Regions from separate parts of the Desulfovibrio sp. ZJ200 genome, predicted to be linked through region 3. Evidence: predicted binding sites of a transcription regulator. Region 3 holds the regulator's gene; each other region holds the start of a gene.
What was found. Region 3 encodes sigma-54, which starts transcription at its own class of promoters, with help from an activator protein. Its sites were predicted from a motif close to CTGGCACGGNNNNTGCTT; they were not measured.

Region 1: the regulator sigma-54 is predicted to act here: its motif matches at 2,381-2,398, upstream of G7Y52_RS05485 (ammonium transporter).
Region 2: the regulator sigma-54 is predicted to act here: its motif matches at 4,049-4,066, upstream of flgB (flagellar basal body rod protein FlgB).

Annotation. Positions count from the first base shown of each region.
Region 1 is NZ_JAAKEH010000012.1:55,637-65,360, reverse strand. It holds gene G7Y52_RS05490 (sigma 54-interacting transcriptional regulator) at 149-1,816, shown strand; gene G7Y52_RS05485 (ammonium transporter) at 2,650-3,858, shown strand; gene G7Y52_RS05480 (P-II family nitrogen regulator) at 3,902-4,240, shown strand; gene G7Y52_RS05475 (glutamine synthetase III) at 4,276-6,468, shown strand; gene G7Y52_RS05470 (hypothetical protein) at 7,259-7,912, opposite strand; gene G7Y52_RS05465 (DUF4150 domain-containing protein) at 7,909-8,313, opposite strand; gene G7Y52_RS05460 (DUF3540 domain-containing protein) at 8,324-8,959, opposite strand; gene G7Y52_RS05455 (pentapeptide repeat-containing protein) at 8,956-9,724, opposite strand, start outside.
Region 2 is NZ_JAAKEH010000061.1:2,173-11,896, forward strand. It holds gene G7Y52_RS13105 (MerR family transcriptional regulator) at 1-149, opposite strand, end outside; gene G7Y52_RS13110 (hypothetical protein) at 149-289, opposite strand; gene G7Y52_RS13115 (hypothetical protein) at 400-948, opposite strand; gene G7Y52_RS13125 (hypothetical protein) at 1,629-2,420, shown strand; gene fliE (flagellar hook-basal body complex protein FliE) at 2,437-2,883, opposite strand; gene flgC (flagellar basal body rod protein FlgC) at 3,139-3,576, opposite strand; gene flgB (flagellar basal body rod protein FlgB) at 3,595-4,008, opposite strand; gene G7Y52_RS13145 (hypothetical protein) at 4,242-4,418, shown strand; gene G7Y52_RS13150 (alpha-amylase) at 4,571-6,016, opposite strand; gene G7Y52_RS13155 (c-type cytochrome) at 6,266-6,577, opposite strand; gene G7Y52_RS13160 (hypothetical protein) at 6,828-7,022, opposite strand; gene G7Y52_RS13165 (DEAD/DEAH box helicase family protein) at 7,067-9,466, shown strand.
Region 3 is NZ_JAAKEH010000026.1:39,412-49,135, reverse strand. It holds gene G7Y52_RS08925 (hypothetical protein) at 1-249, opposite strand, end outside; gene G7Y52_RS08920 (PTS sugar transporter subunit IIB) at 385-843, opposite strand; gene G7Y52_RS08915 (PTS sugar transporter subunit IIA) at 846-1,289, opposite strand; gene rapZ (RNase adapter RapZ) at 1,324-2,262, opposite strand; gene raiA (ribosome-associated translation inhibitor RaiA) at 2,433-2,972, opposite strand; gene rpoN (RNA polymerase factor sigma-54) at 3,008-4,435, opposite strand; gene G7Y52_RS08895 (CTP synthase) at 4,753-6,396, opposite strand; gene G7Y52_RS08890 (phosphoribosylformylglycinamidine synthase subunit PurQ) at 6,640-7,449, shown strand; gene G7Y52_RS08885 (hypothetical protein) at 7,431-7,610, opposite strand; gene G7Y52_RS08880 (hypothetical protein) at 7,713-7,883, shown strand; gene G7Y52_RS08875 (Nif3-like dinuclear metal center hexameric protein) at 7,870-8,664, shown strand; gene G7Y52_RS08870 (C4-type zinc ribbon domain-containing protein) at 8,684-9,451, shown strand; RNA gene rnpB (RNase P RNA component class A) at 9,600-9,724, shown strand, end outside.

The sequences.
Region 1 (9,724 bases), on a different contig from region 3:
TTTTCGGCGCAGTGTGGGTGCGCCGCTGTCGGCCTGACCGGCAAACGCTCCAACGCTGCTCAGACTCCCGGATGTGCGGGCAGTCCCGCGCTTTCGGCGCCTTGCGCCGCGCATTGCGCGGCGCGGCCGATTGGGATATAGGCGGCAGATGCCCAGGATCAAATCCACGTTGCGCGCAACCAGGGCAGGCAGCCCGGCTTTCCCCTCCATGCCCACCCCCGGCCATTGCGAAAGCCAGCTTACGCTTTTGCTGGAGCTGGTCCAGGTCATGAATGCGGTCACAGACGTGGCCAGCGTCCTGGATAAAGCCCTGGCCCTGATCGCGGAACATCTGCACATGATGCGCGGGGCCATCACTCTGGTTTCCCCCCGGACAGGCGAGATCCGCATTGAATCGTCCTACGGCCTCAAACCGGCGGAGCGACGCCGCGGCCATTATGTGCGCGGCGAAGGCATTACTGGCCGGGTTATTGAGAGCGGGCGGCCCATGTACATCACCCATGTTTCCAGGGAGCCGCTTTTTCTGAACCGCACGCGCTCACGCGATCTGAGCAAAGAGGATATTTCCTTCATCTGCGTGCCCATCCGGCTCAATGGTCAAGTGGTGGGCGCGCTTTCCGTGGATCGCCTCCTGGCCGACACCGCCACTCTGGAAGACGACGTGCGCCTGCTCCTGATCATTGCCTCGCTTCTGGGGCATACGGCTCTGGAAACGCAGGGCAGAATGAGCGAAGAGGGGCGGCCCTCCTTGCGGCCCAAAGGTTTTGTGGGCAACTCGGAAATCATGCAGAAGGTCTATGCCCAGATTGCCCAGGTGGCTTCTTCCGCCACAACGGTTTTTTTGCAGGGGGAATCCGGCACGGGCAAGGAATTGGCGGCCCGGGCCATCCACGCGTCCGGCCCGCGCGCGGCCAGGCCGTTTATATCGCTGAACTGCGCGGCCCTGCCGGAAAACCTCATTGAAAGCGAGCTCTTCGGGCACGAACGCGGCGCGTTTACCGGGGCCAATGCCATGCGCAAGGGCCGCTTTGAGTTGGCTGACGGCGGCACATTGTTTTTGGATGAAGTGGGCGAGCTGTCGCTGATGACCCAGGCCAAGCTGTTGCGCGTCTTGCAGGAGCGCAGCTTTGAACGCCTGGGCGGCATGGAAACAAGGCATGTGGATGTGCGGATCATCACCGCCACCAACCGCAACCTGGAAGAAATGGTGGCGCAGGGCGGCTTTCGCCGGGATTTATTCTACCGGCTGAATGTCTTCCCCATTTTTCTGCCGCCTCTGCGTCGGCGTCCGGAAGATATTCTGCCGCTTGCCGATCACTTTATCCGCCGCTACGCGCAGGCCGGGAACCGCAAAAACGCGCGTCTTTCCCTGGCCGTCATGGATATGCTGCAACGTTACGCCTGGCCCGGGAATATCCGCGAGCTGGAAAACGTCATGGAGCGGGCCGTGCTTCTGGTGGGGCGGGAAGGGCTGATTTTGCCCCAGCATTTGCCGCCGGGCCTGCACAGCGTCCAGTGCGCCGGCAGGCAGGGCGGCAGCGCCTGCTGCGCGCTGCCCGGAATTTCCGGCGGGCTGCAGGAACGCCTGGATGAGCTGGAACGCGCCTGCATTGTGGAAGCCCTGGAATGGAGCCGCGGCCGGATGGGCAAAGCCGCGGCGCGCCTCGGCCTTACGGAGCGAATCATGGCCCTGCGCCTCAAGAAATACGGGCTGGACTACAAAGACTTCCGGGCCGCGGCTGTGGCGGCCCAGGGGCGGATGGCAGATCGGGACGCGCCTGAAAACGCCAACCCGCCTCAAAGCATCGGGCAATAAGCGCTGCACAGCGCCCGCTGAAGGGGCCCTGCGGGCCGCCATCCGGTCGCATCTCTGCTGTCGATGCCCGTAAGCCCTTTGGGCTAACGGGCACGGCCCTGCGGGCCGCCATCCGGTCGCATCTCTGCTGTCGATAGCGCTGCTGTCGCTATCTGTACGCCCTTGCGGGCTACAGCTACCGCGCCCGTAACTCGCTCCGCTCGAACGGGATAAATCTACCTGAATGTAGATTTTCCTGACGTTTTTTTCTGTTGCCACAACCGCAGGCAGCGCGACGCCAGGCGTTTTATTGCCCTCTCTTTGTCTGTTCAGACCAAAAAGCCGCGCAAAATATCTACAAAAATGTGTATTTTAAGATAGTACGATAACCTTTTCATTTTATATACTATTTTTGGGATCTGCTCAGGTCTGCGCTGTGCGCGGGCCTGAGCTTTTTTATTTTTCTACAGAAATGTGGATTTTTTATTGCCAAGCAGGGCACACGCGTGAGAACGGCATGGAGGAGTAGAAAAAATATCCTGTAAAATTACAGTGTTACCCACCAATCCCGCCACGCTTCACGTCCTGGTACGCTTCATGCTCTCCCCCGGCAAACGAGGACGCGGCATAGAGCGTTTTGCTCATGAAATGATGGCGGCGAAGTGATTGAAAATGAATATTTTCAATCAAAAAATGCTCTAGACCGCGCGGGCAGGGGCCAAGGCGCCGGCTCCATTGCCTGAAAGGTTTTTCAACCGGTACGGGCGGCTGTTGCTACGCTCCGGCAGGCTTTTGCGCCCTGCCGCGATCCGCGCAGTATCCACAACGCCGCCCAGGCCATGAGGGAGATGGGCATGAATGCCTCGGACACTGCTTTTGTGATCGTCTGCGCCACTCTGGTCATGCTGATGACCCCGGCTTTGGCCCTGTTTTACGGCGGCCTGGTGCGCGCCCGCAATGTGCTTTCCACCCATATGCACAGTTACGCCTCTTTGGGCCTGACTACCGTGCTCTGGGCCGTGGTGGGCTATACGCTGGCCTTCGGGCCGGACGTGGGCGGCCTGATCGGCAATTGTTCCTACCTCTTTCTGCGTGGCGTGGCGGGCGTGGCCGCTCCGGCAGCGCCGCAACTGCCGCATACCGTGTTCATGGCCTTTCAGTGCATGTTCGCCGTGCTCACCGTGGCCCTGATCTCGGGCGCGTATGCGGAGCGCATCCGTTTTTCGGCCATGCTGCTCTTTTCCGGGCTCTGGTTGATTTTCGTCTACGCGCCCATGGCCCATTGGGTCTGGGGCGGCGGCTGGATGGCCCGGATGGGCGCCGTGGACTTTGCGGGCGGGGCCGTGGTGCACATGGCGTCCGGCGCAGCTGCGCTGGCCTGCGCCCAGGCTCTCGGGCCGCGGCAGGCCGCCGGGCCGCAGGGCGGTACGCCCAACAACCTGCCGTTGACCCTGCTGGGCGGCGGCCTGCTCTGGTTCGGCTGGTTCGGTTTTAACGCAGGCAGCGCCCTGACCGCGGGCCCGCTGGCCGGTCAGGCTCTGCTGACCACGCATCTGGCCTCGGCCGGCGGCATTTTGGGCTGGATGCTCGTGGAATGGAAGCGCGTTGGCAAGCCCACCACCCTGGGGGCTGTTTCCGGGGCCCTGGCCGGTCTGGTGGCCATCACGCCGGGCGCGGGTTTCGTGGATCTGCTGCCTTCCATGCTGATCGGCTTCATGGGCGGCATGATCTGCTACGGCGGCGTGCTGCTCAAAAACAGATTCGGCTATGATGACGCCCTGGACGTAGTGGGCATCCACGGCCTGGGCGGCACCTGGGGCGCGCTGGCCACGGGCCTGTTCGCCAGCGCCGCCATCAACAACGTGGACGGCCTGTTTTACGGCAACCCGCATCAGCTTTGGGTGCAGTTCGTCTCGGTTCTGGGCACATGGATTTTTGTCTATGTCGTCAGCCGCGTCCTGCTCAGTTTCGTGGATGCTCTTGTCGGCCTGCGCGTGACGCCCGAAGCGGAATCCACGGGTCTGGATCTGAGCGAACATAACGAACGCGCTTATACGCTGTAGCGCCCTGGGCGCAATCACGGAATACGGCAACAAGGAGCGAGTCATGAAAAAGCTGGAGATTATCATCAGGCCCGGCATGTTCGAGAAGGTCAAGAAGGCGCTCTCCGAGCTGGAGATCCACGGCCTGAATTATACGGAAATCAAGGGCTTCGGCCGCCAGCGCGGGCATACTGAAGTCTACCGGGGCACGACCATGCAGGTGGATTGCCTGCCCAAGCTCAAGCTGGAGCTGGTAGTGCATGACGAAGCCCTGGAAAAAGTGGTGGAGGCTGTGATCGCCACGGCCCGCACCGGCCGGGTGGGCGACGGCAAGATCTTCATCAGCGAAATGCTGGACGCGGTGCGCATCCGCACGGGCGAGCGCGGCAACCAGGCAGTGTAACACGCCAGAATCAGACGAGAAAAGGAGACAAGAGTATGACTTCCCCCCGCAAACAGGCAATCTTCAAAGCCATTGACGCGGCGCCGCTCCGGCCTTCCTGCCAGGAGGAAAAATCCCATGAGGCGGGTTCCGTGTTCGGTCGCAACGTGTTCGGCCTGAGTGTGATGCGCAAGCGCCTGCCCAAAGATGTCTACCGGGAGCTGGCCAATACGATACGCAACGGCGAGCGGCTCAATCCGGAAATTGCCGATGTGGTGGCCAACGCCATGAAGGATTGGGCCATTGAGCGCGGCGCTACGCATTATACGCACTGGTTTCACCCCATGACCGGCCTGACCGCCGAAAAGCACGACGCCTTTTTGTCCCCCACGGCCGAGGGCCAGGTGATCAGCGAATTTTCCGGCAAAATGCTGATCAGCGGGGAGCCGGACGCCTCCTCCTTCCCGTCCGGGGGCATCCGCTCCACCTTTGAGGCGCGCGGGTACACGGCCTGGGACCCCTCGGTGCCCGTATTCATTATCCCGGCGCCCTACGGCGCGACCCTGCACATCCCCACGTTTTTTTATTCCTATTCCGGGGAGGCCCTGGACCGCAAAATCCCGCTCCTGCGCTCCACGGCAGCCCTCTCTGACCAGGCCTTGCGCATCTTGCGCATTTTCGGCAATGCCTCGGCAACTTACGTTCAGGCCATGGTCGGGCCGGAGCAGGAGTATTTTCTGGTGGATAAAAACCTTGCCGCGCTGCGCCCGGACATTATGCTCGCCGGTCGCACCCTGCTGGGCGCGCCTTCGCCCAAGGGGCAGGAAATGGAGGACCACTATTTCGGGGCCATTCCCGCCAGGGTCATGAGCTTCATGCAGGATGTGGAAAACGAGCTGCTGGCCCTGGGCATACCGGCCAAAACCCGGCACAACGAGGTCGCGCCGGGCCAGTTTGAAATTGCCCCGGTCTATGAGCAAGCCAATATGGCCTGCGATCACAATATGCTGACCATGAACATGCTGCGGCACATGGCGGCCCGGCACGGCTTTGTCTGCCTGCTGCACGAAAAGCCCTTTGCCGGGGTCAACGGCAGCGGCAAGCACAACAACTGGTCCATGTGCGATTCCCACGGCCGGAATCTGCTCAATCCGGGCACTACGCCGCAGGACAACGCGCAGTTTCTGGTCTTTCTGGCCGCGGTGCTGCGCGCGGTGCACAAGCACGGCACGGCCCTGCGCCTGGGCACGGTGGGCGCGGGGAACGATCACCGCCTGGGGGCCAACGAGGCACCGCCCGCGATCCTTTCGGTCTATTTGGGCGAGCAGCTCACGGCAGTGCTGGAAGGCATTATCAGCGGCAAGGCTTCCAAAAGCAAAAAAAATCCGGTCATGGAGGTGGGCGTTTCCACGCTGCCGCCCTTGCCCGTGGATCTTTCGGACCGCAATCGCACCAGCCCCTTTGCCTTTACCGGCAATAAATTTGAATTCCGGGCCGTGGGCTCCTCGCAATCCGTGGCGCCGGTGAACATTGCGCTCAACGCGGCCGTGGCCTGCGCCCTGGACGACATCGCTACGGAACTGGAAGCCGCGCTCAAAGCGGGAAGCACGTTGAACGCGGCTCTTCAGGAACTGCTGCCGCGGCTGTTCAAGGAGCATATGCCCGTGGTCTTCAACGGCAACGGCTATGCCGAGTCCTGGCCCGAGGAGGCGGCCAGACGCAATTTGCCCAATTACAACAATACGGTGACGGCCCTGGAGCATTACAGCGATTCTGACGTCATGAACGTCTTTTTGCGTCACGGCATCCTGAGCGAGCGCGAAATTCTGGCCCGCCAGGAAATCCTGCTGGAAAACTACGCCAAGACCCTGTGCATTGAGGGGCAGTTGATGGCCAATATGCTGCGCTCCCAGGTCTTGCCGCAATGCCTGGAGGCCCAGGCCAAAGCCGCTGACGCGGTGCTCAAGACCCGCGCGGTTCTGTGCAAAAACGCCGCCAACAGCGAGGAGGAGTACTTCAATCTTCTGCGAACGCATATCACGGCCCTGCAAAGCGGCGTGCACAGGCTGGAAAAGGCCGTGGAAGAAACCCGGCAGGGCCAGGACGCCCTGGAGCAGGCCAGACAGGCGCGCGACGACATTCTGGCCGCCATGAGCCAATGCCGCGCGCATGCGGACACTTTGGAAAGGCTGGTGGAGGACAGCCTGTGGGTCTTGCCCAAGTATTCGGAACTGCTTTGGGCGCATTAGAGCATTTTTTGATTGAAACTAGAGCAATTTCACTTTGAAATTGCTCTGGCGGCCGCGGGAGCGGACGCCCGCGCCGAATGAGCGTCCAGACCGCGTTGCGGTAGCCGTTAGCAAGCTTTGCTTGCTTACGGATAGCGACAGCGGTTGCGTTGGCTGGCTGTCGCGGTAACCAGTTGCTGTCTTCATCCGTAGCTTCCTTCGTCGCAACGGCTGAAGCCTGGACGCGAAATGATGGCAGCGCCGCTTTTGAAATTGAATAATTTCAAAAGCAAAATGCTCTAGATATTTTCAATCAAAAAATGCTCCAAGGCTGATTGTCTTTGCAGGGCCAGGCTTTTTCAAAGGCCCGCTCAGCCGAAAAAAGGCGCATGGCCTTGCCCGCGACGCAACGCCATGCATGGCAGGGATGCGACGCGCCGCACTGGGTACGGCGTGAGAACATCTCAATGATAACATGCGGTAAACAAAAGAGGTAGAGGTTAGCAGACAAGAGCGTACGTTTCATTGTTGGGAGCCGAGGGAGCCGCATCCCGGGGGGGAAGATGGGTTCCTCGGCTCCCGGCCGGTTGCGGAACCGCACGCCGCAACAGGAAATTCTCACGCCTTTTCCGCCGCAACGGACAAGGCAGGAGCAACGCGAGAGCGGGAAGCTGAAGAGGTTTCCGCTCTAGGGCCTGTTCACTCTTATCAGAAAAAACCTTGTTTTTTCGGGACACTGCCTCGTAATTCTGCCGGGGAAAGAATTTTCGTTGAACCATTTAAAATAGAGCATTTTCAAAGAGAAAATGCTCTAATCCGCCACCGCCTTTTGCCGGGACTCCTTTTGAATATGGCGGCGCAGGGCCTCTTCAGCCAAAGCGTCGCCGGCGCGAGTGCTCCGGCAGCGCCGCATGGCCGCCGGGCTTTCAAAAGCCAGGGTATAGCTCTCAAAATTTTTGATCTTGTAATAGGAGACGGTCACGTTGGGGTAGACCTTGCGGTAGGCCCGCTCCGGACGCATAAAACCGCCGGGTCCGCCGTCGGCAGGGGGAACGGCGAGATCCGTGCCTTTGATCCCGTAGCGTTCGCGGGCCCGGGCCAGGATGGTCGCGCCGTCTTCCCCGCTGGCGTAAATGCCCACGGTTTCTCCGGTTTCCGGGCAGGAGGCCAGATAGACATGGGTGAACAGGCGGTGACGCTTGCCCGCGGTAAAGGCCTCCACCAGATACGCATCCGCCCCTGTCCTCTCGGTTCTGGTGAGCAGATAGCCCTTGCGCTTCAGGGTTCGTCGAATCTCGCGCGGCGGCGTTTCCAGGGTGACGCCGAACACCTGGTATTCAAGAGGCTTGAGCTTGCTGAAGGACGCCGTTCCGGCCGGGAGCGCAACAAAGGTCAGCAGCAACGCCAGGAGCAGCGCCGGGAGCAGCGCCGGGAGAGCGCCTGTGGGAAGGCGGCGGCCCTTCATCGCAGCACCGTCACAAAGGTCTGGCTGGGCGCAATGCAGGTGGACGTGCCGTTGGGCGTCATGCCCATGGCGTTGCAGCCGCCCGCGCTGGTCAGGCGCATAACCGGCGTGCCGCCCACAATGAGCGAGGTGCTGCCGGAAATCCACATATTCTGGCCTTTGATCATGTGTGAAACCACGCCGGTGCCCGCGCCGGGCTCGTCGCCGGAGCTCGTGGCGATGCTGGCCATCTGATTGACCGCAGGAGTGCCGCCCATGAGCACTGTGGCTACGGCCGAGGGGCACATGGAGCTCATGCCGGTATTGGGATAGGGCGTGGGCACCGGGCCCGCGGGCGTGGGCGTGAGGCAGGTGTCGGGCATGCCCATAGTCTGGCCTGTACCCATCGTCAGGGCGAACATGGCGCACTCCTTATGAAATATGGACCTGCGGCGCGTCAATGCGCACGATTTCCGCGGCCGTCTGCTCAATGCCGCCCGCCTGCACGGCGGCCTGCCCGCTGACCGCCAGGCGGCTGCTGGCGGCCTGGGTTTCATCGTGCCCGCGCACCAGACGGGCGGACGAGCCCAGACGGGCCGTAAGGCGCTCAAAGGTCTGTTCCAGACGCTGGCCCGCCGCGCGCAGCGTGCGCGCCAGCAGGCCGCACTCGCCCAGAACGGCCTGGGCTTTGGCGGCGCGCACCTCAAGCCGGGCGGCGTCCAGATCGGTCTCGGGCGCGGTCAGGCGCAAGGCTGTGGCGCTGTTGAGCCGCAGAGGCAGCGGCGAGTTCAGCGTTGCGCCGTGGGGAAAATGCAGGACGGCCTCGCTTTCCCCGCGCGTGAGCACGGCCAGCACAAAAGCCCGGCCGTCGGGCAGAGGAGCAAAGAGCACTTCGTCGCCCTTTTGCGGAGCCAGCAGGCAGGAGGCGGCCGGTTGCGCGTGCCAGCGGCAGCCCCGACCGAGCAGGATCAGGCTTGCGCGGCCGGCCTCCAGCACGCAGCCCGTTTCCAGTGTGGGCGCGCCGGGGGAGGCGGCGCGGCTATGGAGATCAACGGCGGTTGCATTCATGGCTTTTTCTCCGTGAAAGAGGGGGGAAAGATCAGGTGCCAGTCTTCGCTGCGGGCGCGTTCGCGATCCTCGCCGTGCGCCAGGGCGGTTTTTGCTCCGTCAAGAAGCGCGCTCTGGAGCAGGCAGCGGTGCATGCGGGCCGCCGTGAAGTCCGCGCGGACAAAACAGGCCCGCCGCAGGTCGGCGTGCGAAAGGTCGGCGCGAAAAAACACGGCCTCGTCGGCGCGCGCGCCGTCCAGTACGGTCCCGGTCAGAATCGCATCGGAAAAGTCGGCCCGGCGGCAGTCGGCGCCGCTGAGATCCGCCTGCATGAACATGGCCTCGAAAAAGCGGCCGTCCGCCAGCAGCGCGCCGGGCAGGGCGGCCTCGCGGAACAGGCATTGGGCCGTTTGCGCGCGGGAGAAATCTGCGCCGTCCAGCCTGGCCTTCAGGAAATTCACGCCCGTGAGCGCGGCGCGGCTGAAACTGGCCCCGCGCAGATCGGAAAAGGTGAACTGCGTGTGGCTGAGTTCCATGCCTGAAAAATCATATCCCGGCAAGGCAGAGGAAATGAGGCAGGTTTTTTCCAGGCGCGCGCCCCGCAGCAGGGCCTGGGCCAGATCCGTTTCCAGAAAGGAGCTGGTGCTGAGATCCGTGCGGCTGAAATCCGCGCCCGCGCAGCGGCACTTCCGTATCATGGTGCGCACGCAGCGGGCCTGCGCGAAATCCGCGTGCGAGAAATCGCAGTTCTGAAACGAGCAGGTCTGGAAGCTGCTCCCGCCGAAG
Region 2 (9,724 bases), on a different contig from region 3:
CGCCTCTTGTCGCTGCCCTCAACGGCAACGGGCGCGCCCGCGGCAACCCATATCCTGACCACCTTGGCGCAAACGCCCATTTCCTCACAGATTTCCCGCATACTCTTCAGGATTTTCGGGGTATACGACACAGCATTGGCACGCTCCATCAGTAGCCTCCCAGCTCGTCGGCAGGCCCTCCGTAGAGTTTGGCGCGCTCGCCCCATTCCGGCCATGGGTCAACGTCGATTTCCGCAAGCGCGAAACACAAGGCCGCCGCGCCTGGGAAGTCCGTGGGCTTTCTGCCCATGTCCTCCTCCTGCAACTTGGCGATCTCGTCGGCTCCCGTGCAGGCGTCTCCCAGAAACAGGGTCTTTTCGCTCCTGGTGCGGCGCTGAACAAGGGCGGCGTAAAACGGTATCAGCCCTTCGCCTTTCCCCTCCCATCCCTGGGGATCGCGGACTCGGGCACGCGCAGGCGGCCGGCCCGGATGAACGGCAGCACGTCATTGACGCGGCTCACCTTGTCCGTGCCGCGCTGCACGGGAATGATCGGCATGTCCCGCAACGTCTCGTCACGCCGCAGGCTCTGTATCAAACCCGTGCCGCTGGCCTTGTCCTCAATCAGCACGCCGCGCAGCCTGAGCGGAGAGGGCCGCCGCGGCCGGTGCCGGGCCAGAAAGGCCGCCGAAGTCGTCAGCAGGTCCGGGGCTTCCCACTCGCCGCGCTCCACGTCCAGCAGATAGACGCTGACGCCGTCGAAGCCCCACAGCGAGAGGACGGAGTAGTCATTGCGCTCGGCCGTCTTGAGCGCGGTATCCATGACAAACAGCAGGGTATGCAATGTTCCGGGCGGGCTCGCGTACTGCTGTATCCAGTCCGTCTTGATCATGGCTCCGCCCGGCGGCGTGGGCCGCTGCTGCACCTGAGCGTAAAACGTGTAGGGGTCACGCTCCCGCAAGCCTTGCATGGAGGCGAGACTGTCCTTGACCTCCCAATAACTGCGCTCGCCGGGCGTGCCCTCGTCCTGTATGCCCTGAATTTCCAGGTGCTCAAGCTCGGCTGCAAAGCCTCCGGCCGTGCGGGCGCATACGTCGATGTTCCAAATGGTCTACAGCGTGACGCGTGAAGGAACCCGGCCGTTCAGGGATCGGGAAAAGCATACAAAAAAAAGCGACGGATGCCGCTCAAGTGTCTTTCGGGCCTTTGCCGAATCATGAAGAGCGAAATCCGTCGCTGATTGATAAAAAGATAGCTCCTCTCTTTGAGGTTGTCAATCTGCGCTTTGCGGACGAGGAGGCCCCCCGTGCCTATAGCATTTTCTCTTTGAAAATGCTCTGCTGACGCGAAAGCGGCAGCCGCCGCAACGCGGCGTACATTCAGGCGAAAACCGCGTTTTTCGCCTGAATGCCACCTTTGACTTTCATAAAAAGTCAAAGGTAATCTGCTCTAAGTTCCTTCGCGCCCTCCACCCCAATGCGGGCGTCCGCGCCGCCTACCGCCGCCAGTTGCTCCGGCTCATCGACGAGATGCAGCGAGCCACCGTCTGGTGGCTGCGCGCGGCCTATCGCAAGGACGAGGCCCGCATCGTGCCCGACGCTGCCCCCAAGCCTGCGCAGGACATCGCGCAGGACGCCTCCCCCCCCGCGCATGATGCAGAAGGTCTTGGGGCGCCTGTTCCGCTACTGGATGCGCCGCTGGAGCGACAAGGCCCGGAAGATCGCCGGAGACTTTGTCCGAAGCGCCGCAAAGCATACCACCAGTAGCTATGCGCAGGCCTTCGTGGTGGTGGCTGACGGGGCTCTGGACGCCAGGAAATGGTTCACCACCAGCAAGGGAAAGCACTTCCAGGTGCAGACCGAGACTGGGGAAATCACCAAGGGCAATGTCGGACTGGCGGAGTGGGACTCGCCTTCTGCTCAGGGTGCACGGCGCGACAAGGTGGAAGACGCCATGCGCGAGATTGCCAATGGCAAGGCGGAAGCTGCAGTGCCGGGCCTGCGCAACGACCTTGAGCAGTTCGGGGGCACCAATGACGTGACCATCATCAGGGGCAACGAGAAAAAGGGGCTTATCCACATCGAACAGCGCCACGGAAGCGCCTGCATTGCCCCCGTGCTGGAAGCGGTAGCCAATGGAAAGATTACGCGTTTCGTCGAGGGCAACAAGACAGTCCATCTGGATAAAGACGGATACAGGGCTGTGCTCTCGCTGGAGGAACACGGCAAGAAAAAAACTTGGCTGCTGACAGGCTACGATATTGTAGGTGAGGAGCAAAAGAGCATCACGGATGACAGCGGCAAGGTTAGTGCAAGACACGCTGCTACGCATGCCGGGCCTATCCTTAGTCGTCCCGACATGGGAGCCGTGGGCTCTTTCAATGAAAAGATAGGGAAACTGCTGGAAAAGTCAAATCTGTGCGCTAGAGCATTTTCTCTTTGAAAATGCTCTAACCGCTCTAAAACTGCATTTTGGAAAGTTCCTTGTAGGCTTCCAGCACCTTGCCGCGCACGGCGCTGGTCATCTTCATGGCCAGGCTGGATTTCTGCATGGTGATCATCAGTTCATGCACATTCTGGCTGCGGCCCGAGGCAAAATCTTCAATGGCCTGCGCCTTGGCGCTCTGCAGCTCGTTGACCCTGTTCAGCGAGTTCTTCACTGTGTCGGTGAAGCTGTTGTTCGGAGTGACGGCCGTATGCGGGCTCGCAACCCGCTGTATGAAATCCGCCTGGGCCCCGAAATTTTCGCCGCGATCCACGCTGTCGCGCAAGAGGCTTTGATCCAGGGTTTTGGCAAACAGCGTCTGCCTGCCCACAGGCACGCCCTGCTTGAGATTTCCCTCCACCTTGCTGAAATGCCGCAATGCATCGCTGTAGGCCCGCAAGCCCAATGCCTGAACGCTCATGCCTTCACTCCTCTCTAGAGCATTTTGCTTTTGAAATTATTCAATTTCAAAAGCGGCGCTGCCATCATTTCGCGTCCAGAACGCGGTCTGGACGCTCATTCGGCGCGGGCGTCCGCTCCCGCGGCCGCCAGAGCAATTTCAAAGTGAAATTGCTCTAGTAAACCCTTTTGCCGCTCTGCCGCGGGCCCTTTCTCCGCGCCGGGCCGCGCCCGGAAAACAGACTGCCGGATGCCTGCGCGAAATGCGCCCAAACCCTTATTTGCCTATTTCCAGAGCTTTCAGGTACATGCCCTTGAGGGCTTCCACTGTGGTGACATTGGCCTCGTAATTGCGCTGGGCGGTCATCAGGTTGGCCATTTCCTCCACCACGTTGATATCCGGATAAAAGACGTAGCCCTCGGCATTGGCGTCGGGATGGCCCGGCTCATAGACCTGTTTGAGCGGCCGCTTGTCCATGCTTACGGCCAGCACGCGCACGCCTTTGAGCTCGCGATCCAGGGCCGAACGCATGTGCACGGAAAAAGGATCATCCACATCCGTGGCCACCTGCACCACGGTGCGCCGCCGGTAGGGGCCGCCGTGGGGCGTGCGCGTGGTCTTTGCATTGGCCAGGTTCATGGCTATGGTATTTATCCGGGTACGGTCGGCCGTCAGCCCGGAAGCACTGATGTCCAGCGCGGTCAGAAAATCCATGACAATTCACCTTCCTGATCAGCTTTGCTTGCCGTCCTGGATAATTGTGGAAAGCCCCTCAAAGCTCTTGGTCATCACCTGGGTCAGAGCCGTGTACTGGAGCTGATTTTTGGCGTGCTTGGCCATTTCCTTGTCCAGACTGACGCGATCCTCGCCGTGGATCTGGCGCGGCTTGAACTGTTTGGACCATTCCGGCCCGAAGTTGTCGGGATTGAAGGCTGTGGGGATGTGCCCCCGGTCAGTGCGGCTCATGACGCCTCTCATGTCCAGGCCCAGGGATTTTTGCAATTCTTTTTCAAAGGTCAATTCGCGCGGCTTGTAATTGGGCGTTTCCACGTTGGCCAGATTGCTGGCGATCACATTCTGCCGCTGCAACTGCATGTCCATGACCTTGCCCACAAGGCCGATCTGGCTATTGAACAAACTTTTCATACAACCTCCCGCATTCCGGCGGGGAATGCCTGCCTTCAGCAAGCAAAGTTTATTCCACTCTGGAATTAGAATAATATTTTTCATTAGTTACAAAATGAAAAACGTAAAAAACGCCGCACAACGACGTTTTTTTGACCTGCGCGTCACGGCGAAAAGAATCTCATGCCCTGCAGCGCAATTGCCCGTGGCACCCTCAGCCTTGCCCAAAAGAGCAGGGTCTGCCGCCCATCCGGATGGGCGGCAGACCCTGCTTAGAGCATTTTCATTTTGAAAATGCTCTGCTGACGCGAAAGCGGCAGCCGCCGCAACGCGGCGTACATTCAGGCGAAAACCGCGTTTTTCGCCTGAATGCCACCTTTGGCTTTCATAAAAAGTCAAAGGTAATCTGCTCTAGAGCATTTTCACTTTGAAAATGCTCTGCTGACGCGAAAGCGGCAGCCGCCGCAACGCGGCGTACATTCAGGCGAAAACCGCGTTTTTCGCCTGAATGCCACCTTTGACTTTCATAAAAAGTCAAAGGTAATCTGCTCTAAGATCAAGGCACAATCCCGCGGATCGGCAATCAGATTTTCTTGACCCACACGGAAACGGAACCGGCCTTGACTGTAAACAGGCCATTTCCGTCTTCTTCTATGGTAACAAGTTCATCCACATTGCCGGTGATGTCGTAAAACTGCGAACCGGCGAATTTTTTGCCCACATACATTTTTTTCTCACCGTCGCTGCCGTTGGTCAGAAGCACGGCAAGGCCGGAATTTTCATGCTCGTCGTCGCCTTCCCGCGTCCAGCCGACAGTGTTGGGGTGATCAAAGTAGTCATTTTGCTTGCCGTAGGCATGCTCTCTTCTGGCTTGCATCAAAGGCAGCAGCTTCTCCCGCAAGGGGGGATTCCCGCTGTGCTCGATGCCGTAGTAATCTCCATAAAAAATGCAGGGATAGCCGTCCTGACGGAGCAGGATCATGGCATAGGCCAGAGGCTTGAACCATTCCTGCACCCAGGACTCCAGCGCCTGGCCCGGCTGGGTATCGTGGTTGTCAACAAAGGTCACTGACTTGTTGGGGTTGTCCTGGGTCAGCGTGCCGTCGAAAATGGTACGCATGTCAAAAGTGTTCATGCCGTTGGAGGCTTCATAAAATTTAAAATGCAGGGGCACGTCAAAAAGGGAAAGAGCGCCTTCTGTGGTGTCCACATAGTTTTTCAGGGCCGCGAGGTCCGAATTCCAGTACTCGCCCACAGTGAAGAGTTCTTCTCTGTATTTTGAACGCATCTCGTCCAGCCATTCGTTGTAAAAGCTGAACTTCATATGTTTGACGGCATCCAGGCGAAATCCGTCCAGATCCGTGGTTTTCATAAACCACAGGCCCCAGCGTTTAAGCTGCTCTTTCACTTCCGGATGGTTCAGATCCAGAGAGGCGCCCATCAGATAATCGAAGTTGCCGTTCTCCTGATCCACCTGTTTTTCCCAATACTTGCCATGAAATTTGAAAATGCCCTCTTCGTCCTTGCGTTCGTCGTAATCAATGCCGGTGAAATGGTACCAATGCCATTCAAAATCCGAGTATTTCTTGTGCCTGCCCGGAAAGGTAAAATGCGTCCAGACTTCAATTTCTTTCAAACCGCTCTCTTTCTCCAGTCTGTTGTCCGGATTGTGCTCCTCGGCCTTGACGATTTCGGTTGCATCCGCGCCTATCATATGATCCAGAACAATATCGGCATACACCTGAATATTGTGCTTATGCGCGGCCTGCACGGCTTCCAGCAGTTCATCCTTGGTGCCGTACTTTGTGGGCACGCTGCCTTTTTGATCAAATTCGCCCAGATCATAGAGATCATAAACCGCATAGCCCTGATCCTCCTTGCCGCTCGCGCCTTTGTAGGCAGGGGGAAGCCAGAGGGCCGTGATTCCTTCCCGGGAAAGTTGCTCTGCGGAATCCTTGACTTTTTTCCACAATATGCCTGAAGGCATATACCACTCAAAGTATTGCATCATCATTCCGTTAACGCTCATAGTTGCTCCATTATTGTATTGAAATCAGCTACAATAGCTGTTAGTATAGCCTGTTCAGAAAAACAGAACAGCCGTAATGAAAAATATCTGAAATTCTACAACGAAAACAAAAAAATAATTACCTCTCTCAAATAAAACCGTGCTCATAACGCGAGGACTTTAATAAATTCTACGCAATAGGATAAAATTTATAAAATTGCCGCAAAGTCCACTGCTTTCACAACAGACTCTGCGGCGAAATATGCAAGCTTATCTCATGCCATTGAGATAGACAGCAATATCAGTAATCTCCTGATCCGAGAACGTCTTCAAAACCTTTTGCATATGAGCAACTTTGTTCTCAGGCGCTTTCATTGCTTTGACAGTATGCATTCTTTTCACGAGCAAAGCCGTGGAAGCGCCCATCATTCCTGCAGGTTCTTCCGTGTGACAGGCCATGCAGGATTCTTTATACAGTTTTTCTCCCACCAGTGGGTTATTGGAAGAGGCATGGACCTGCGCAGCGGCCAATGCAACGAACGCGGCCACTGCCCATCCATATTTTTTCCAGGTTGCAGGCATATATTTACTCCTTGCGCAATGATAAACATCAGTAAAACTAAATTTAATAGTAAATCTATATCAATGCGGAAGCAATAGATTCAGGATGAAAAAATGTAATCATATTTTCCCTGTTATAACATTTAGAGCATATTGCTTTTGAAACGCTCGCTCCGGCGCTTAACAGCGCAAGTAAATTTTGCCTGCGCTTTCACGGCTTGTATGGTTTCGCCCTGCCGGATAGTTTAGCTAATTTCATTAGCAAAATGCTCTAGTTGGATATACTTATGGAGATAGAGCAGATTACCTTTGACTTTTTATGAAAGTCAAAGGTGGCATTCAGGCAAAAAACGCGGTTTTCGCCTGAATGTACGCCGCGTTGCGGCGGCTGCCGCTTTCGCGTCAGCAGAGCATTTTCAAAGAGAAAATGCTCTAGCTTGCGCTCCGTACCCGTTCCGTCTAACATCGAATTAAAGCGAATATCCCGAGTATTGAAGGGGGACGCCCCGTATGCCAATAAAACGATTCGGCAATGAATCCGAAGAAGATACCAAGCTGAGACGTATCACCCCCGCCATTCAAAAGGCAGGCTGGAAGGCGGATCAGATACTCATGGAATATTCCCTCAAGGCTGATCGCTACCGCATTATCCCCGGACAAAATTTTGCCCAGAAAGATAACCAGTCAACCCGCACAAAACCCGACTATATCCTTTGCCGTAGCATTAATCTCCCCCTTGCCGTGGTTGAGGCAAAAAAAGCCACCAGGACCGCACAGGACGGCCTTGATCAGGCCATTGCCTATGCGCGTATGCTTGGCGTTGACTTCGCCTACGCCTCTGCCGGGCAGGATTTCATAGAGTACGAAGTCCCCACAGCCACACAGCGCACTATTACCCTTGACGCCTTTCCCTCGCCGGATGACTTGTGGAAACGCTGGCGCGAACTGCACGGCATAGCGGATGAAGAAGGACAGAAGCTGGAAAGCGCGCCCTATTATACCTCCGCCGATGGACACACGCCGCGCTATTACCAGATGCAGGCCATCAACCGCACGGTGGACGCCATTATCGGCAGGCATCGCAGGCGCGTGTTGCTGGTCATGGCAACAGGCACGGGCAAAACCTACACGGCTTTCCAGATAGTCTGGCGGCTGAAAAAGGCCGGAGTTGTCGGAAATGTCCTGTACCTCGCCGACCGCAATCAGCTTGTCGATCAGACTCTGGCCGATGATTTTGCCCCCTTCAACACGGCCACCAAAATACGGCAAGGAAAGATAGACCAGAATTACGAAATCTATTTTGGCCTGTACCAGCAGCTCAAGGGCGATCAGACGGAGTCAGTGGCAGAACATTACAGGCAGGTGCCGCCGGACTATTTTGACCTGATTATTGTGGATGAATGCCATCGGGGCAGCGCGAGCGAACAGAGCAGCTGGCGCGATATTCTTGATTACTTCCAGCCAGCCATACAGATAGGCATGACCGCCACTCCCAATGAAAAGGACGGTTCCAACAATCTGGATTACTTTGGCGAGCCGCTTATCACCTACACCCTGAAACAGGGCATTGAGGACGGCTTTCTTGCGCCCTATCAGGTTGTCTCCGTCCATCTGGATAAGGACGTGCAGGGCTGGGAGCCGGAAGAGGGAGACGTGGACGAAGAGGGCAAGCCCGTGCCCATGCGCAAGTACACTCTTGCCGATTTTGACAGGACGATAGAACTGCGCAGCCGCACTCGCAAGGTGGCAGAGGTGGTCAGCAATTATCTCCAGCATCTTGGCCGGATGTCCAAAACCATCATTTTCTGCACCACGCAACGCCACGCGGCCAACATGCGCGACGCCATGCGCGCCTGCAACCGCGATCTTGCCGCCGCTGACCATCGCTATGTCGTGCGCATGACCGCCGATGACGAAGAAGGGCGCGGCCTGTATGAAGATTTCATCAGCATAAACCGCCCCTATCCCGTGGTAGTCACCACCAGCAAGCTGCTCACCACCGGGGCAAATACCAAGTGCGTCAAGCTGATTGTTCTGGACAGCAACATCAGGTCCATGACCGAGTTCAAGCAGATTATCGGACGGGGTACCCGCCTGCGGCCTGACGTTGACAAGACCTTTTTCACCATTCTTGATTTTCGCGGGGCTTGCGCGCTGTTCCATGATCCTGACTTTGACGGCCCCGCCGATGATGAAACCAACTGGGATGGCAATGGCGATCCGCCAGTCAGGCCACGCAGACTGGACGGCGATGATTCGCCAACGCCTCTTGCGGACACTCCGTCCGATGGTCAGGATGGCGGCCCCGATACAGGACAGGACGCGGGAGATGACCAGCAGCCGCGTGAAATGATCGTGGTGGATGGCGTGGAAATTACTATACTGGGAAAATCCGTCAGCTATCTTGACGCAAACGGTAATCTTGTGACGGAAAAATTCGCGGAGTACACCCGCAAGAATATTCTGTCCTGCTTCCCCACGGAGGAAGCGTTCCGGCAGGCATGGAACGACGGCAGGGCCAAAAAAATCATTATTGAGGAGTTGCAACAGCGCGGTATTCTGGTGGAACACCTGAAAAAAGAACTGGGCAACCCCGACTTTGACGAGTTTGACATGATCCGGCACATCGCTTTTGGCGGTGCGATGCTGACCCGCCAGCTACGTGCCAGCAAGGTGCGCGGCGCGAAATTTCTGGAAAAGTATCAGGATACCGCCCGCGCCGTGCTGGAATGTCTGCTGGATGCCTACACCAGCAACGGCATCCGCGAAATTGACGACCTTGCCGCCCTGAAAACCTATTGCGGCAACCTTGGCGGAATGAAAAAGATTTTTCAGGCCTTCGGCAATCAGGAGAACTTTATGAGCGCGATCAGGGAAATGGAAGACCTTTTGTATGACGCCGCAGCCTAGAGCATTTTGCTTTTGAAATTATTCAATTTCAAAAGCGGCGCTGCCATCATTTCGCGTCCAGAACGCGGCCTGGACGCTCATTCGGCGCGGGCGTCCGCTCCCGCGGCCGCCAGAGCAATTTCAAAGAGAAAATGCTCTAAAATGAATTTTTTAAGAAAATCATCTCAAAGGTGAATCGCTCGCCGGAGCGAGGGCTTGAAAGTTTGCGTTTCTCAAAGTATGATGCAAAAAGTACTGCCTTTGTTACGCAGTCCGGAG
Region 3 (9,724 bases):
GGCTTCCAGCCTGTCCACCAAAAGATTTTGGACGGCGCGCTGCCGGACTTCCAGGCAACTTCCCGCATAGGCAGCCGACATGGTCAGGATCAAAGGCAAAAGCAAAGGGCCGGGCTGATTCCAGCCGAAATGCGCGGCCAATGGAAACAGCAGCAAAAAAGCGAGGCCGCTGAAAGGCGGAACCACGCTGCCCAGTTCCAGCACATCCAGCCAGAGCAGCTCCAGGGCGATGCCCAGGGCCAGAGCCAACGCCCAGTCTGAGGTGCAGAAACCCGCAAGGAGAGCCAGGGATATGGGCCGGTCGATAATGCCTACAATGCAGGATGAGCGCGCCGCGCCCGCGAGGACAAAAAAAAAGCGTAGGGAAGCCCGGAGAATACAAGCTCAGAGAAGTTGATCATAGTATCCTCGCACGGTTTCCGTAGGCACGCAACGAAAGTCAAGTTGCACCAGATGCTGCCGCATGAAGCGCAGATCCTCCCTGTCCTGCGCGGAAAGGGCCACATGGGGCAGAAGCTGCAATTTGTCTGGCCCATAGTGCAGATTGCCCAGATTAAGCACCTGCATGGCTATGCCGTCGTCACAGGCTCGCCGTGCGTCCTGGCAGTTGGCAAAAAGCACGAAAGTGTCCTCGCCGCAGGCGTCCAGCGTCGCCGCCAGCAGCCGGAGGGGGATAAAATGCGTGCGAACGCGCTGCGGCACGGCCAATTCCACGATCTGTTGACGTAATGTGTCCGCGGCCAATTCATTATTGGCCACCACCAGATGCCTGGCTCCGGTATAGGGCAGCCAGGCCTCAATGACCTGCCCGTGAACCAGTCGATTATCCACACGAAACCACATTATTATTCGCCCGATTTATCGCGGGCCCTGTTGCGCAGCATGCTGCCTGCCACAACAATGCCCTTGGCGCCGGCCTCGCCGGCGAGCTGCGCAAGTTCTTCGAGCTCTTTGTCGCGTGACGTGAAAACTTTAAGCAGCATGGGCAAATTGACGCCGGTCACCACTTCCACATTATGATTTCCCAACAGGGAAAGCGCCAGATTGGTCGGCGTTCCGCCGAACATGTCCGTGAGAATGATCACGCCCGCGCCCTTGTCCAGACGTTGGGCCGCGTCATCCAAACGGCGCACGGTTTCCGAAACCTCATGCGCCACATCAACGCTGATCGAACTGCAGTCGCTCAGCGGTCCCAATATAAATTCGGCAGTGCGCAGCATGGCCGATCCGTAATCAGCATGGGATACAATAATAATCCCAACCTGCGCCGCCTTTTTTTCATCCGTCATGGCAATCCTCGTAAAGCAAAGCCTGCCAGTTTTTTCAGCCGAGTTCAAGGTGGCGGTGCTCCAGCGTAGCGGGATAATCCGCCTGGCGCAGCGCCTGCAGAATTTCTTCAGCCATGGCCACGGAGCGATGCCGCCCGCCTGTGCAGCCCACGGCTATGGCGACCCGGTAGCGCCCTTCGGCTTCCATCAGGGGCAGCATGAAAAAAAGCAGATCGAGCAGTTTGCCCTTGAATTCCTGCGCAGCGGGCGAAGCCAGGACATGATCCGCAACGGCTTTGTCCTTGCCGCAAAGGGGGCGCAAGCTTTCAACAAAATAGGGATTGGGCAGAAAGCGCAGGTCAAAGACAAAATCAGCCTCACGCGGCACGCCGTATTTGAAGCCGAATGAGATGACATTCACGCGGATGGCCCGCAAGTTGCCCTTATTGCCGCTCCAGCGTTTTTGAATTGCCCTGCGCAGATCATGGATGGAGAAACGCGAGGTGTCAATGACCAGATCAGCCATTTCCCGCAGCGGGCGTAAGCTGCTGCGTTCCGCGGAAAGCGCCGCTTCCAGCCCCATGCCCTCCCGTTCAAGCGGATGGGGACGGCGGGTGGTGGCGTAGCGGCGCATAAGTTCCTGGGCATCGGCTTCCAGAAAAAGCAGCAGCGGCCGGATGCCCTTGGCGGTCATGGCGCTCAGGGCTTCATTGATTTCATCCAGAAAATTGTTCTGGCGCATATCCATGCCCAGGGCGATGCCCTTAAAATGGCTCATGGACGGGCGTTCCATCATGTCGACCATTTCCGGCGCCAGGCTGGCGGGCAGACCGTCTACGGAAAAGTAGCGCAAATCCTCAAACACCTGCAAAGCCGTGCTTTTGCCCGCTCCGGAAAGGCCGGTGACGATGCAGGCCCGCACCGCCGCCTGCGCATGTGCCGAGGCGCTGATGCCAGGGGAATCGGGGAAGGCGTGCGGGGCAGATGTGCTCATGGCAATGCTCGATGCGAACACAAATAAACAGGGATGTGTTGCAGGCAAAATTGATTCCGCGGGCTTACTGCGGCATATCGGAAAGGGGCCCGGCAGATGATACGCAAAACGCCTGCCCTGTCGGAACGATCTTTGTAACAAAAATCGTTCCGACAGGAAATTATGTATACTTACAATACCGGATCTATCAAAGCATAGCCGGCTGTGCGCCTGCGATAGACCACATTCACGCGGTTGTTTTCCGCATTAAGAAAAACCAGAAATTCTCCGCCAATGGAGTCCAATTGCATAATTGCCTCATCAAGATGCATCGGCTTGGGCGCAAAGCGATCCGTGCCCACCACCGTCTGCGATTCCTCAGGCTGCGCGTCAAGATTATACGTAAAAACATCCACGTCGGCATTGCGAGCCGTGCGGCGCTGCTCCTTGACCCGCGAAACCTGGCGCTTGATTTGCGCTTCTATCTTGTCCGTCACAAGATCAATGGCCGCGTACATGTCCGTGGTTTGTTCCGTGGCTTTGATATGCAGACCTTCGCCGCTGACGGTCACCTCGCAGCGATGGCGAAACTTGTCCACCGTCAGAACCACGCTCACTTCCAGACCCGCGGACTTTCCGAAAAAACGGCCCAGCTTTTCCATACGGCGACGGGCATACTTCTTGAGATGATCGGAGGCCTCGAAATTCTTGAAGGCAAAAGAGATATTCATGCATTCCTCCTTGGATGGCAACGCACAACGCGGAATCAGAAGTGCTCCTTGCGCCTGGATGACGAGGGAATATCAAGCGCAGTGCGGTATTTGGCCACTGTACGCCGGGCAATGTTGACCTTAAGGCGTTCCTTGAGCATTTCGCCGATGCGCTCGTCGCTCAGGGGGGCCTTGGCGTCCTCCTCGGCGATGAATTTCTTGATCAGGGCTTTGACGCTTTCGGAACCTACATGGCTGCCGTCGTCCAATTCAAGGCCACTGTTGAAAAAGAACTTCAATTCAAAGATCCCGTGCGGCGTGGCCACATATTTATTGGTGGTAATGCGGCTGACCGTGGATTCGTGCATGCCGATGTCATCGGCAATGTCTTTGAGAATCAACGGGGCCAGTTTTGTGACGCCGTCTTCAAAAAAAGCCTGCTGATGGCGCACAATGCTCTCCATCACCTTATAAAGCGTGCGCTGGCGCTGGTAAAGGCTTTTGATCAACCAGGAAGCCGAGCGCATTTTTTCCGTGCAATACTCTTTTTCCTTCTCCGACGCCGCTTCCATGTCCATCCGGGACAAGGAAGAAAGCTGCAACTGCGGCAGGCCGTCCTCATTGAGCAGAATCACGAATTCGTCGCCCATCTTGTAGACAAAGACGTCCGGGCTCACAAAGGTGGGCTCGCCGCCGCCGAAACTGGCTCCGGGCAAAGGATCAAGGCTCTGGATGATCACCAGGTATTCCTTGAGCTCCTCCATGTCCAACTTGAACTTGCGCAGCAGGGGCTTGTAGCGTTTGGCCTCAAGATCCTCAAGGTGCGACTGCACCAGATCCAGCAAAACAGGATCGCGGTCATAATGCAGATTTTTGAGCTGCACCAGGAGGCACTCGCGCGCGTCGCGCGCGGCCACGCCCACGGGATCGAACAGTTGCACGCGCTGGAGCACCGTCTGGACTTCTTCGGGGCTGGACCTGGTCAGTGCGGCGATTTCTTCCAGCGTAGCCTGCAGGTAGCCGGAAGAAGAGAGGTTGCCGATGATCGCCTCGCCGATCTCTTTTTGGCGCTCGCTCAGCGTGGAAAGGCGCAACTGCCAGAGCAAATGGCCTTCAAGCGTGGGTTTTGCGGCATACCGGGCTTCCAGCGGCGAAATTTCCTCGGCGCTTTCGGATTCGCGCGACTGCGCAAGGCGGGGAGTGCTGGCGAATTCGCCGAGATAGTCCTCCCAGTCCGCGTCACGAGCCAGCTCCTTGTCGTAAACGCCCTCTTCCGCCGCATCCTGCCGGCTTTCCGGCTGCTCGGCAGTCGCAGGATCGTCGCCCGCGGATTCTTCAAGGAAAGGATTATCCAGCAATTCCTGCTGCACAGTCTCCAACAGCTCCAGACGCGAGAGCTGCAACAGCTTGATGGCCTGCTGCAGTTGCGGAGTCATTACAAGCTGTTGAGCCAGTTTTAACTGCTGACGAAGTTCCAGTGCCATGTCTGCTCTTTTAGCTGAGTCCGGACGAAAAAGCCCGAGAAGAGATTTTCTTGTATCAAGTACTGTGCCACACGCGAAAAAATTATGCAATAGCCGGAGGTTGCGAGCATGAAAAGAAAGAGAAGCCCGGCCTGGACTCCGGCAGAGCACAGAAAGGCACAATTTCCAAGATAAGGCGTGCTGTCCGATGGGCAAGCCCTGCCGCATCCCGGCTGCTTTCAAACCGGCGGCGTGTGCCGAAAACCCCACAGGGAAAGGCAACAGCCTTTCCCTGTGGGGTCATGCCCGGCAGGAGTGGAATTCTCAAAAAAGGCAGGTCAGGATGTTGCGTGCTGTTTGGCGGCCCTGATAAATTCCCTGAAAAGAGGGTGGGCCTGCATAGGCCGGGACTTGAACTCGGGATGAAATTGACAGCCCAAAAACCAGGGATGGTCAGGCAGCTCCATGATTTCCACCAGGGAGTCGTCCGGCGCGGTACCGCTGAAAACCATGCCTTTTTGAGCCAAACTTTCCTTGAAAGCGTTGTTGAACTCATAGCGGTGGCGATGCCGTTCCTCGATCAATGCCTTTTGATACGCCTCGTGCGCTTTGGTGCCTGAGAGAATCTTGCAGGGATACGCCCCCAGGCGCATGGTGCCCCCCTTGTCGCTGGCGGCATTGCGCTTTTCCACATTCTTGGTGCGGAAATCAAACCATTCGGTCATCAGATAAATGACTTTGTGATCCGAAAGCGGGTTAAACTCTTCGGAATTGGCGTCGTCCAGCCCGGCCACATGGCGGGCGAATTCAATGACCGCGCATTGCATTCCAAGGCAGATGCCGAAGAAAGGCACAAGATTCTCACGAGCATGGCGGATGGCTGCAATTTTACCTTCCACCCCCCGGTAGCCGAAGCCGCCGGGCACCAGAATGCCGTTACAGCCTTTGAACAGCGTCGCGGCATTGCGTTCATCCACGTTTTCAGAGTTGACGTAGCGCAGTTCAACAGCCACCCTGTTGGCCACGCCGCCGTGGATCAGAGCCTCGTGCAGACTTTTGTAGGCCTCTTTCAAATCCACATACTTGCCCACAATGGCAATGGTCACTTTGCCTTGAGGGTTGGCGCAGTCATGCACCAGCTTTTCCCAGTTTTCCAGGTGGGCATTGCGCGCAGGCAGACGCAGCATAATGGCCACCTTCTGATCAAAGCCCTCTTCATAAAATTTGAGGGGCACCTCATAGATATTATCCACATCCACAGAGGAAAAAACCGCATCCTGATCCACATTGCAAAACAACGCGATCTTGCGCCGCATTTCCTGAGGTATGCTCTGCTCGCAACGGCAAAGGATGATATCCGGCTGGATGCCGATGGAAAGCAATTCCTTGACGCTGTGCTGCGTGGGCTTGGTCTTGTGCTCGCCGGCACAGCGCAGATACGGAACCAGCGTCAGGTGGATGTTAAGGCAGTTGTCGCGCCCCAGATCCGAACGCAACTGGCGGATTGCCTCCAGAAAAGGCAGGCCTTCGATGTCGCCCACCGTGCCGCCGATTTCTATGATCGCCACATCCGGGGCGTCTTCGCCTTCAGCCAGGGAAAGCACGGTTTTCTTGATTTCATCGGTAATATGCGGGATGACCTGAACAGTGGCTCCCAAATAGTCGCCGCGCCGCTCTTTGGCAATGACCTGGTTATAAATGGCGCCAGAGGTCGTGTTGTTTTTTCGGGACATGGGCACGTCAAGGTAACGCTCGTAATGGCCCAGATCGAGATCCGTCTCGGCCCCGTCGTCGGTCACGAAAACCTCGCCGTGCTGGAAGGGGTTCATGGTGCCCGGGTCTACATTGATGTAAGGGTCCAGCTTTTGGATGGTTACTGAAAGGCCTCGCGTCTGCAGCAGCGCGCCCAAAGAAGCGGCTGCCAGACCTTTGCCCAACGAAGACAAGACGCCGCCCGTCACAAAAATAAACTTGGTTTTCATGGCCTCCCACCTTTTGCTTGAAGAGCTGATCCGCTTAACCGGATGGCAGTACACCAAAATGATTTTTTTGGCTAGCATTGACTACGCAACGCAAGCTACGTAGTGTATTTTTCCCTTTTTCAGCAAGGCGCGGCCGTCATCCCGGTCGCCTTTCTCGCCCCTGGCAGCGGCGCTCCGCGTTTTCAGACGGCTGTGTATGCCGTGCTGCTGTTTTCCGAAGATCTTCAAGGAGGCTCCACCGGCATGGCCACGGTCAACGTATTGGTAATCACCGGCTACGGCGTCAATTCGCATCTGGAAACCGCGCACACGGCGCGCCTGGCCGGGGCCGACAGGGCCGATGTGGTGCATTTTTCCGATCTGGTCGCCGCCAGGGTACGTTTGTCCGAGTATGATTTTTTGATCTTTCCCGGCGGCTTTCTGGACGGCGATGACCTGGGCGCGGCCCAGGCTGCGGCAATGCGCTGGCGGTATCTCAAGGATGCAGCCGGCACGCCGCTCCTGCAACATCTGCGGGATTTTCTGGATCAGGGAAAGTTGATTTTAGGCATCTGCAACGGTTTTCAGCTTTTGGTCAAACTGGGCCTGCTGCCCGCCCTGGGCGGCGTGCGTTTTGAGCGTCAGGTTTCCCTCGGGCACAACGATTCCGCGCGTTACGAGGATCGCTGGGTGCACTTGCTGCCCAACCCCCAAAGCCCCTGTGTTTTTACAAAGGGGCTGCCCATGCTGGCCATGCCCGTCCGCCACGGCGAGGGCAAGCTGGTTCCCGAGAATGAGGACTGTCTGCGCCGCCTGCAGGCAGAACAGCTTATCGCTCTGCAGTATGTAGATCCCGAAACCGGCAAACCTACCCAGGAGTATCCGCTTAATCCCAACGGTTCGATCCTTGCCGTTGCAGGGCTGAGCGATCCTTCCGGCCGTATTCTGGGGCTCATGCCTCACCCCGAAGCCTTTCACCATGTGACAAATCACCCTGCCTGGACGCGAGGCGAGCTGGATCCGCCCGGAACGCTGCTTTTTGTCAATGCGGTGCGTTATTTGCGCGGCCAGTAGCGCAAGATTACCTTTGACTTTTTATGAAAGTCAAAGGTGGCATTCAGGCGAAAAACGCGGTTTTCGCCTGAATGTACGCCGCGTTGCGGCGGCTGCCGCTTTCGCGTCAGCAGAGCATTTTCAAAGTGAAAATGCTCTAGCCGCAGCCCGCAGCATTCCAAAGCGGTTGACGCAAAGCGGCAGTGGCAACGCCCCTCGCCCGTTGACAAAATTCTTTCTTTGGGCTAATCTTCTCAGATTAGCAGCTAGATGGAGTAAAACCAATGTCGCGTGAATCCGAAGCAAATTCGCGCGCCGCCCTCTGCAAGGTGCGAACACTATTGCCGCAAGTTTCTGTTTCTTTGAGTACGCCGGATGATTTTGCAAGGCGCTTTCTCTGCCCAAGGCAAGAAAGTGCCTTTTTTAGTAAAGGCAATATTGATGCAACTTATTGAAATAATTAATGCCATTGAAAAAATTGCGCCTCTTGCCGCGGCAGCGTCCTGGGATCGCTCAGGCCTGCAGGTAGCTGCCCGGCGCGAGGATGTCGCGGCTCTGGCCGTCTGCCTGGATCCTACGCCCTCTTCCGTACGCAATGCCCTTGAGCTGGGCGCAGAGTGCATTCTCAGTCACCATCCTCTGCTGCTTACGCCGGTATTGCCCGCTCGGCTGGACGACTACCACGAGGTTTTGCGCCTCCTGCTGGTGGCCGATGTGCCGCTCTATGCGGCGCATACCTCCCTGGATGTCAACGGGCGCGGACCGGCCGGCTGGCTGGCTCAGGAGCTTGAGTTGCGCAATCTCGCGGTGCTGGAGCCGACAAGCGGGCAGCCTTTCGGCAATACGCTTCCTCTCGGCTTCGGTCTGGCCGGCGATCTGCCCTCCCCCCTCGGCTTTGAAGCAATTGTGAAAATCCTGGCCCGTCACCTGGACTTGTCCACAGCCGCTCTGTGCGGCCCAACGCCGGGAACGATCAGACGTCTGGCCTATTGCACGGGTTCGGGTTCTTCCCTGCTGCCCGCAGCGCGCGTGGCCGGGGCCGGGCTTTTTATAACCGGCGACGTGAAATACCACACGGCGCTTGCGGCTGAAATTTCCACGCTTGATGTCGGGCATCACAGCCTTGAAGAAGAAATGATGCGCCGCATGTGTCGTTTGCTGCGGGAGCGTCTTGAGCCTTTGGAAATTTTTTTCGTGCCTTCCAGGTCTCCGCTGCGCCCGCTTGTTGTGTCATGACTCCCAGGAGGTTTATGGTATGAGCAGTGCCTTGTATTTTGATCAGATAAAGCAGTTGGTGGAATTGCAAAAGGTCGATGACGCCATTTTTGCCGTCCGGCAGGAACTGGAGAGCGCCCCTCGTGACCTTGAGGAACTGGAGCAGCGTTTTGAAGCAGCCGATGCGCAGCGCAACCGCGTGCTGGATAAACTCGCGCACTTGCAGGAACAGCAAAAACGACTTTCTCTGGAAATCGACGACGACTCCGCCCGAATCAAAAAGAGCAAGAACAAGCTCATGCAAGTGGGCAATACACGCGAATACCATGCCATGATGCGTGAGATGGACAGCATGGAAAAAGTCAACCGCTCTCGGGAAGAAGAAAAAATGACTCTTCTGGAAGAGTTGCAGTTGCAAAATGACGCGCTGGCCGAAATTGATCGCGACTATTCTGCCCTTAAGGCAGAACTTGAAGTAAAGCGCGACGGCCTGGAGGAAAAACTCCGCAAGGCCAAGGACAATCTGGAAGAATTGAATGAAAAGCGCAGCCAGGTCAGCAAGCTCATTCCTCAGCCCGTGTTCATGCGCTATGAGTTCATTCGCGTGCGCCTGGAGCATCCCGTGATTGTCGCCGTCAAAGACGGCGTTTGCTCGGGCTGCAATATTGCCGTGCCGCCGCAGTCCTTTATTGAGTTGCAGCGTGGTCAGCAGATTCTGAGTTGCCCCAACTGCCAGCGTCTTATTTTCTGGTGCGAGCATTTCAGCATGCCTGAAGAAGCGCCTGAAGTGACTGCTCCCGTCGATTGACGCATCTGTCATTGTGCAGGCCGATTCCGCGCCATGACGTGCCTTTTGCTGCCCTCCCCTTGCGCGGCCGCGTTGCAAAAACGGCATGCTTTGCAAGGCGCTTCGCCGAGAGGAGAGAACGATCTCTGACACGCTGTAAAAAAATGCGGGAGTCGGACAGACCGTCGCTGCGGGCCATTGCGCCCGGAGAGGAAAGTCCGGGCTCCACAGGGCAGGACGCTGGGTAACACCCAGGAGGGGCGACCCTCGGAAAGCGCCACAGAAAGCAAACCG